2 regions of the Variovorax multivorans genome follow, and region 2 is predicted to be linked to the other one. Evidence: riboswitches for the same ligand, from Rfam matches in the RefSeq annotation. Region 2 holds a riboswitch; the other holds the start of a gene.
What was found. A riboswitch is a leader RNA that binds a small molecule or an ion and turns the genes downstream of it on or off. The one in region 2 is predicted to bind thiamine pyrophosphate.
Positions count from the first base shown of each region.

Region 1 (4,168 bases), on a different contig from region 2:
CGCAGCTGGTGTCGAACGGCAGCCTGCCGATCGAGCTGGTCGAGGGCGTGCTGGCGGCGCTGACCGAGGCCGGCTTCGAGGGCGAGCCGCTGCTGGAGGCCTACAACTGCGTGATCGCGGCGATGCTGGGCTTCCTGACGATGGAGTTCTCGCCCCTGCCCGTGGACAACACCCAGGCCTGGGCCGAGGAGCTGCGCGAGCGCGTGCACACGATTCGCCCGCTCGACCACCCGGTGCTCACGCGCAACCTGGCGCAACTGGCCAACAAGGCCTTCATCCTGCGATGGGACAACGGCACCACCGTGCCGCTCGACAGCAGCTTCGAGCGGCACATCCAGATCACCATCGACGGGCTGGAGGCGTTCGCGCGCAGGGTCAGGGCTGCCTAGGCCCCAGCAGCTCGTACAGCACCATACGCGTCTGCCTGCCGCGCAGCTCGGCCATCTCCTCGATGCGGCGCGTGGCGAGCCGCCCGCCCAGTCCCTCGAATGTCGTCTCCGAGATCAGCGTGCGCGTGCCCAGTTCCTTGTTGGCGCCCTCGATGCGGCTTGCCGCGTTGATCGCATCACCGATGGCGGTGTAAGACAGCCGGTTGCTCGACCCGAGCACGCCGGCGATCACGTGCCCGGTGTGGATGCCTACGCGCGTGCGGAATTCGTGCAGGCCTTCGTCACGCCACTTGCCGTTGAGCACGTCCATTTCGGCATGCAGTTCGAGCGCCGCGATGCAGGCCCGGTATTCCGCATCTTCCAGATCGGAGGGCGCGCCCCACAACACCATGATGCCGTCGCCCATGAACTTGTCGACCACGCCGCCATGCCGCGCAAAGATGCCGGCCGCCAGGTTGAAGTACTCGGTCAATTGCCTCACGAGCACATCGGCTTCCATCGATTCGGAGATGGTGGTGAAGCCCTCCACGTCAGTGAACATCGCGGTGATGCGGCGCGGCGAGCCGCTGGGCGCCAGCGCGTGGCCCTCGGCAACGAGCTGGCGGATGATGTCCACCGGCACGAACTTGCGAAAGGCCTGCAGGCTGCGCGCCGATTCGTCCAACGCCTGGTTCAGATGCTGGATCTCCAGCACCCGGCTCGGCTCGAGCGGCAGGTTGTCGAGCTCCAGCCGCCCGATGCGGCGCGCGACGAGCGCGAGGTTTTCGATCGGCTGGGTCACGAGCTTCGACAGCCGCAGCGAGATGAACAGCGCGATGCCGAGAAAGCTCAGTGTCAGAAGCAATGACCACAGCACCATGCGCTGCAGGCCGCCCAGTAGTAGCTCTTCGGGCTCCCAGCTGACAAGTTGCCACCTGGTGTGCGGTATGTGCGACGTCTGTACGAGATAGCGGCGCCCTTCGTGCTCGATGGAAAAAGCCATGTCGTCAGCGCCGTCCGCCGTGCTGGCGGCGAGCATGTGTGCATGTAGGGCGCCGAGCACGCCGCTGTCGGGCGATTCCAGCCGGCGCACGGGGTCGGGGTGGTCGCTGCGCGCAATCACGTGATGGTCGGAGCTCAGCAAGGCGCTCTCGCCGGTCCCCAGCGCGCCGAAGATGCGCACGAGCTTCGACAGATGCCCCAGCGACACGTTGCCGTCGATTACCAGCTGGCGTGTGTGACCCTCGTCGTCGACACGTGCGCTGGGCAATGAATGGCCGATTGCGAGCTCCCGTGAGTCGCTCATCAGGAAAGGCTGGGTCCACACGGGTCCGTGCGCCTTCATAGCCTCGCGATACCAAGTGCGCTTTTCGGGATCGAAGTCGCTGCGGTAGGCCGAGATGGCCGTCGTAGCGAAGCGCTGTTTCGCATCGCCGCCCTCGGCGTCGGGCGAGCGCTTGTACTGCCAGGTTTCAGTGCTGAAGTCGGGGCCGCGCAGAACCTGCCGGATGGCCGGGGTCGGGTAGCGCACGGCCATCAGCACATGCCCGTCGTCGGTGGCCACGTTGATGCTATCGAGCTCGGGGGTCTGCTCGAGCATGGTCCAGAGCATTTCGGCGGTCTGTTCGCCATCTTCGCCGGTGGCGTGCACGCTGGGCGAGTCGGCGATCGAGCGGATGACTCCCTCGGTCTTGGCGAGGAAGGCGAGCACGTTGTCCTCGACCCGGTCGTGGTTGATCTTGTGCGAGGCCGTGCCCACCCTGGACACCAGCTTCTCCGCGGCCCAGTAGCCGAATGCCACCAGCAGCAGCGACTGCAACAGCGCGACGGCGCAGATGATGGTGCCTACGTCGACCCTGAAGCGGCGCAGGCCGGAGCCAGCGAAATCCCTATCTGCCATGCAAGTCTTTCTTCATTTCTTGTTCCTGCTCGCTTATCGGCGCGCGCTCCCGTTTCTTTGATTGGCAGTTCTTCTTTGGGCGCCGATTCTCTCGTGGCCTGCGCACGTTCTACGGGTTTTCCCTTCCTCGCAAAGGCACGCATGCTGTTGCGACTTCCCCGCAGGGGATAAACTCCGGCCCGCGCCGTGGGTTCCTCGCGGCGTACTTGCTAGGGGTGTTGGGCGGCTTGCCGTCCGGCTGAGAAAGTCCCTTTGAACCTGATTGAGGTAATCCTCGCGCAGGGAAGCTGGTCCGGTGGCCTCTCACGTTCTCTCGCGTGATGGCTGCGCCACTGGGGCCCCGCCCACCTGCCAAACCTTTTGCACTGGAGCAAATGGATGGCAAACGACAACAACAACGACGCGATCGTCTCGAACGAGGCGCTGACGCCGCTGCCCGCGTCCCAGCGCGTGTTTGGCTGGCACGACCATGCTTCGCTCTGGTTCAGCCTCGGCGTGGGCCTGCTGGTGATGCAGATCGGCGCCTACCTGGTGCCGGCTGTGGGCACGCGCGATGCGGTCATTGCCATCGTGCTGGGCTCCTGCGTCGGCGCCGGTCTGCTGGCCTGGACCGCGCGACTGGGCTGCGAGAGCGGCCTGGCCAGCGCCGGCCTGATGCACGCCACCTACGGCAGCGCCTTCGCGCGGCTGCCGGTACTGCTCAACATCGTGCAGCTGGTGGGCTGGACCACCTTCGAGCTGGTCATCATGCGGGAAGGCACGCAGGCCATCGGCCAGTCGGTGGTCGGCCCCTCGCTTGGCACCGCCTGGGGCGGCGTGCTGACCACGCTGCTGTGGGGCGCGGTGCTGCTGGCGCTGCTCGCGGGTTCGATGGTCAGGCTGGTGCGGCGCTTCGTGAGCCGCTTCGGCCTGCCGCTGGTGGTGCTGTCGCTGATCTGGCTCACATGGCAATTCGCGACGCGGCTTCAGGCCAAGGGCCTGGACGCCTTCTGGGCGCGCCTGGGCGACGGCACGATGGGCATGTTCAGCGCGCTCGACCTCGTGATTGCGATGCCGGTGTCGTGGCTGCCGCTGGTGGCCGACTACGCGCGACATGGCAAACGTAATGCCGGAGGGCTGGGCAGCGCGTTCAGCGGCACCTGGATCGGCTATGCGCTGGCGAACATCTGGTGCTACGCATTGGGCGTGATGGTGGTGAGCGTGGCCGAGCCCGGCGTGAGCCTCGTCACCGCGCTGCTGCTGGCGCAGGGCGGGCTGGTGGCGCTGGGCCTGATCCTGATCGACGAGCTCGACAACGCGTATGGCGATGTCTATTCGGGCTCGGTCTCCACGCACAGCCTGCTGCCGCGCTGGAGCGTGAAGCGCTGGGGCCTGCTGCTGGCCGCGCTGTGCATCGCATTGGCGCTGGTACTGCCGATGCACACGCTGGAGCCCTTCCTGCTGCTGCTCAGCTCAGTGTTCGTGCCGCTGTACGGCGTGATCATCGGGCGGCTGGGCAGCGGCCAGTCTGTGTCGCCGGCCGGCACGCGCCAGATCGATCTCGGTGCGGCGCTGATCTGGATCGCGGGCATCGCGGCGTACCACGCGCTCGCCAAGTGGGCGCCGCAGTTCGGCTCTGCCCTGCCGACGCTGGCGGCGACCTTCGTTCTGGCCTGGCTCAGCCGGCCGAAGCTGACAACGGCAGGCGGTGCGTCGGAACTGGCGCAAAGCCGTGGTTGAGGGGGCCATGACCCGCGCCGATCTTCACATCCGCACCGGCAGCCATCGCGCCGAGGATGTAGGCACGCGCCCGTTCGACCGCCTCGGGCAGCGCCGCACCCAACGCAAGGTGCGCGGCAATGGCGGACGACAGCGTGCATCCCGTGCCGTGCAGGTTGCGGCTGGCAATGCGCCTGGAGGC
Region 1 is NZ_JBPJZL010000004.1:592,285-596,452, reverse strand. Features, by position in the region: gene ACSFCA_RS13205 (TetR/AcrR family transcriptional regulator C-terminal domain-containing protein) at 1-389, shown strand, start outside; gene ACSFCA_RS13200 (adenylate/guanylate cyclase domain-containing protein) at 376-2,268, opposite strand; TPP riboswitch at 2,470-2,570, shown strand; gene ACSFCA_RS13195 (purine-cytosine permease family protein) at 2,647-3,987, shown strand; gene thiD (bifunctional hydroxymethylpyrimidine kinase/phosphomethylpyrimidine kinase) at 3,926-4,168, opposite strand, start outside.
Region 1: linked by a shared signal. The riboswitch ahead of ACSFCA_RS13195 (purine-cytosine permease family protein) and the one ahead of thiC (phosphomethylpyrimidine synthase ThiC) in region 2 are both predicted to bind thiamine pyrophosphate.

Region 2 (4,168 bases):
GCCCGTAGCCCGAAAGCAGCGCCGGCAGTTCGGACATGTCGCTGAACACCTTCACCGCGCCCACGCTCAGCAGAGGGCCGGGGCCGCTGTGGCCCGATTCGCCGGTGCTGTAGCCGAACACAGTGGCTCCTGCAGCCACGCCGGCCATTGCGCCGGTAACGGTGTCTTCGACGATGGCGCAGCGCTTCGGGTCGACACCGAGCGCTTCCGCCGCGGCGAGGTACACGTCGGGGTACGGCTTGGAGCGCGGCATCTCGTGTCCGCTGAAGATGCGGCCCTGGAAATAGTCGAGCATGCCGACCTTGGCAAGCTGCAGTTCGACCTTGTGGCGGTCTGCACCCGATGCGCAGGCAATGCGGCCCTTGAGCCTTGAATGGATTTCGCGGATGGCGGCGGGCGCGTGGGGAATGGCGACGAGGTCGCGCTCAAGTGCCTCATTGCGGCGGGCGCGGAAGGTCTTGAGCCAGTCGTCGGTGATCCTCACGCCGGTCTTCGTCTCGATGAGCGCAGCCTCGTCCTTCACCGCCTTGCCGGTGAAGGTGTTCATCGATTCCTCGGTCGTGATGTGCCAACCGAGCTCGCCGAGCATTTCGGCGAGCACGCGGTTGGTGATGGGTTCGGAATCGACGAGCACGCCGTCGCAATCGAAGAGAACGGCGGAAAAAGGAAAGGGGGTCATTGCGGTGCCGGAGTTCGGTGATTGACCCCATGGTAGCAACGCCCCCTTTTCGCAGGAGGAAGCTCAGGCTATCGAACGGATCGGGATGTACATTTCGCCGCCGCCCGCCATGAATTCCTTCGACTTCTCTTCCATGCCCTCGGCCATGGCGGCCGCCTCGGCCACGCCCTTCTTCGCTGCGTATTCGCGCACTTCCTGCGTGATCTTCATCGAGCAGAACTTGGGCCCGCACATCGAGCAGAAGTGCGCCACCTTGCTCGAATCCTTCGGCAGCGTCTCGTCATGGAATTCGCGCGCCGTGTCGGGGTCGAGGCCCAGGTTGAACTGGTCCTGCCAGCGGAACTCGAAGCGCGCCTTGCTCAGCGCGTCGTCGCGCGAGCGAGCCCCCGGATGCCCCTTTGCCACATCCGCCGCATGCGCGGCGATCTTGTAGGCAATGATCCCCTGCTTCACGTCGTCGCGGTCCGGCAGCCCCAAGTGTTCCTTCGGCGTCACGTAGCAGAGCATCGCCGTGCCGGCCCAGCCGATCATGGCCGCGCCGATAGCGCTGGCGATGTGGTCGTAGCCCGGTGCGATGTCGATGGTCAGCGGCCCGAGCGTGTAGAACGGCGCCTCGTGGCAGTGCTTGAGCTGCTCGTCCATGTTCGACTGGATCATGTGCATCGGCACGTGGCCGGGCCCTTCGATCATGGTCTGCACGTCGTGCTTCCATGCGATCTGCGTGAGTTCGCCCAGCGTGCGCAGCTCGGCAAACTGCGCCTCGTCGTTGGCATCGGCGCCCGAGCCGGGACGCAGGCCGTCGCCGAGCGAGAAGCTCACGTCGTAGGCCTTCATGATGTCGCAGATGTCTTCGAAGTGCGTGTAGAGAAAGCTCTCCTTGTGGTGCGCGATGCACCACTTGGCCATGATCGAGCCGCCGCGCGACACGATGCCCGTCATGCGGTCGGCCGTGAGGTGAATGAACGGCAGGCGCAGGCCGGCGTGGATGGTGAAGTAGTCGACGCCCTGCTCCGCCTGCTCGATCAGCGTGTCGCGGTAGATCTCCCAGGTCAGGTCTTCGGCAACGCCACCCACCTTCTCGAGCGCCTGGTAGATGGGCACCGTGCCGATGGGCACCGGCGAGTTGCGCACGATCCAGTCGCGCGTGGTGTGGATGTTTTTGCCGGTCGACAGGTCCATCACGTTGTCGGCGCCCCAGCGAATGGCCCACACCAGCTTCTCGACTTCTTCCTCGATGCTCGAGGTGACGGCCGAGTTGCCGATGTTGGCGTTGATCTTCACCTTGAAGTTGCGGCCGATGGCCATCGGCTCGACTTCGGGGTGGTTGATGTTCGCGGGAATGATCGCGCGGCCGCGGGCCACTTCGTCGCGCACGAACTCGGGCGTGATGATGCGCGGAATGGTCGCGCCCATCGGGTTGCCCATCACGCGCCTGGCGCGCTCTTCGTTGGCGAGGTACTCGGCCATCCACTCGCGCTTGCCGTTCTCGCGCAGGGCCACGTATTCCATCTCGGGCGTGACGATGCCGCGGCGCGCGTAGTGCATCTGCGTGACGTTGGCGCCCGACTTCGCGCGGCGCGGCGTGCGCTGCAGTGCCGATGCGCCGGCGCGCAGTTCGGCCAGGCGTTGCGCATCGCGGTCTTCGTTCTTGGCGCCGTCGTCCAGCGCGTGATGCGAGCGGCCTTCGTAACTTTCGGTGTCGTTGCGCTCCAGCACCCAGGCGCCGCGCACGTCGGGCAGGCCGCGGCGAACGTCGATCTCGACCTTCGGGTCGGTGTAAGGGCCGGAGGTGTCGTAGAGCGACACGGTCTCGCCGTTGGTCAGTGCAACGTCGCGCACGGGCACGAACAGGTCGGACCGGCTGCCCGGAATGACGCACTTGTGCGACGCGGGAAAGGGCTCGCGCGTGAGCGAAAGCAGCGTGGTGAACTTGTCGGGGGCATTCATCGGAGGCACTCCTTGTTGAGGAAAGGGTGCTCCGCAATCGCTCGGTGGGCTTCGGGAAGCCCGTCACGGAAGGGGGAGTGACGGACCGAAGCCAGGGAGTGCAGCTCTTCTTACGCCGGTATGACCCGGATCAAGTTCGCGGGTCGGCTGCTTTGCCATCTCAGCACGCCACATGCGTGCACCCCGGAGCGGGGCCGATTGTGCGGGCCTCGGCCCGGTGCGTCAACCCAGGGGTACTTGCAGGTCGCCGTCCAGGTAGTACCAGCGATCGCCTTCCCGCACGAAGCGGCTGCGCTCGTGCAGGCGCGTGGCGGCGCCCGTGGCCGCGCTGCGCTGGCGCGCGACGAACTCGATTTCGGCATGGTCCGCATCGAGCACCGAGCGCGAGCGGATGTCCAGTCCCAGCCATTTGACGCCCGGCTCGAACTCGATCGAGGCCGGCCGCTTCGACGCGTGCCAGGTGGCGAGCAGATATTCGCCGCGTTCCAGCACGAAGGCCGAATAGCGCGAACGCATCAGCGATTCGGCGTCGGGCGCGGGCGTGTTCCCGAAATCGTCGAGATAGCGGCCACAGCACAGGGCGTAGCCGATGGGCTTGTCGCGGCGGTCTGTACGGCCGCAGGGGCAAGGTCCGGTGGTGGGATCGTTGGCGCTCATGAAGACCGCTATTGGAACACCTTGCGGGCAAGGTGCCGATGGGGCAAGCCCCGAGGCTAGGCAGGCCGGCTTGCGGCAATGGCTTCCTGCAGGGCCTGCGCACCTGCCGGCTTGTAGATCAGCGCATAGCCTGCGCGCTCGACCTCCGCCCGCGTCGCATGCGCGGTTTCGCCGGTGAGGACGACCACGTTGCGTGCCTTGCCGACCGCTTGCAGGGCCTGCGCGGCGGCCAGGCCCGAGAGGCCGCTGCCCAGGCGCAGGTCGCTCAGCATCAGGTCGAACACGCCGGCCTGCTGCAAGGCTTCGCGCGGGTTGGCCGCCAGCACCACCTCGTGGCCCCAGGCGGACAGGAGCGAACGCATGGCCTCGCGCACGGGTTGCTCGTCGTCGAGCACCAGGATGCGAAGGGCGGCAGCTTCTTCCGTTGGCCCGGCCGGCACGGCCAGGTCGTCATCTGCCGGTGGCGCGGCCGTCTCGTCGAGCACCAGCGAGAAGGTGCTGCCGCGGCCCGGTGCGGTGCGCACCCGGATGCGCGAACCCATCACCTGCGCCATGCTCGCCACCAGCGACAGGCCCAGCCCGAGCCCGCGGCTGCGGTCGCGCCCGGGGTTGTCGATCTGGAAAAACTCCTCGAACACCTGCGCCTGGTGCCGCGCGTCGATGCCCACGCCGGAATCGCGCACCTCGATGCGCCAAGCGCCCGACGTCACATGCCTGGCGCAGACCAGCACGGTGCCCGAGGGGGTGTACTTGATCGCGTTGTCCACCAGGTTGCCGAGCAGCCGCGCGAGCATGCGCGCGTCCGCCTGCACCGCGGCTTGCGTGGGGCGCACGCGCAGGCGCAGCCCCTTGGCCGCGGCCAGCGCCGCAAAGCGCCCGTGCAGC
Region 2 is NZ_JBPJZL010000019.1:49,645-53,812, reverse strand. Features, by position in the region: gene ACSFCA_RS32365 (HAD family hydrolase) at 1-679, opposite strand, end outside; gene thiC (phosphomethylpyrimidine synthase ThiC) at 743-2,626, opposite strand; TPP riboswitch at 2,717-2,822, opposite strand; gene ACSFCA_RS32355 (YchJ family protein) at 2,849-3,283, opposite strand; gene ACSFCA_RS32350 (sensor histidine kinase) at 3,340-4,168, opposite strand, start outside.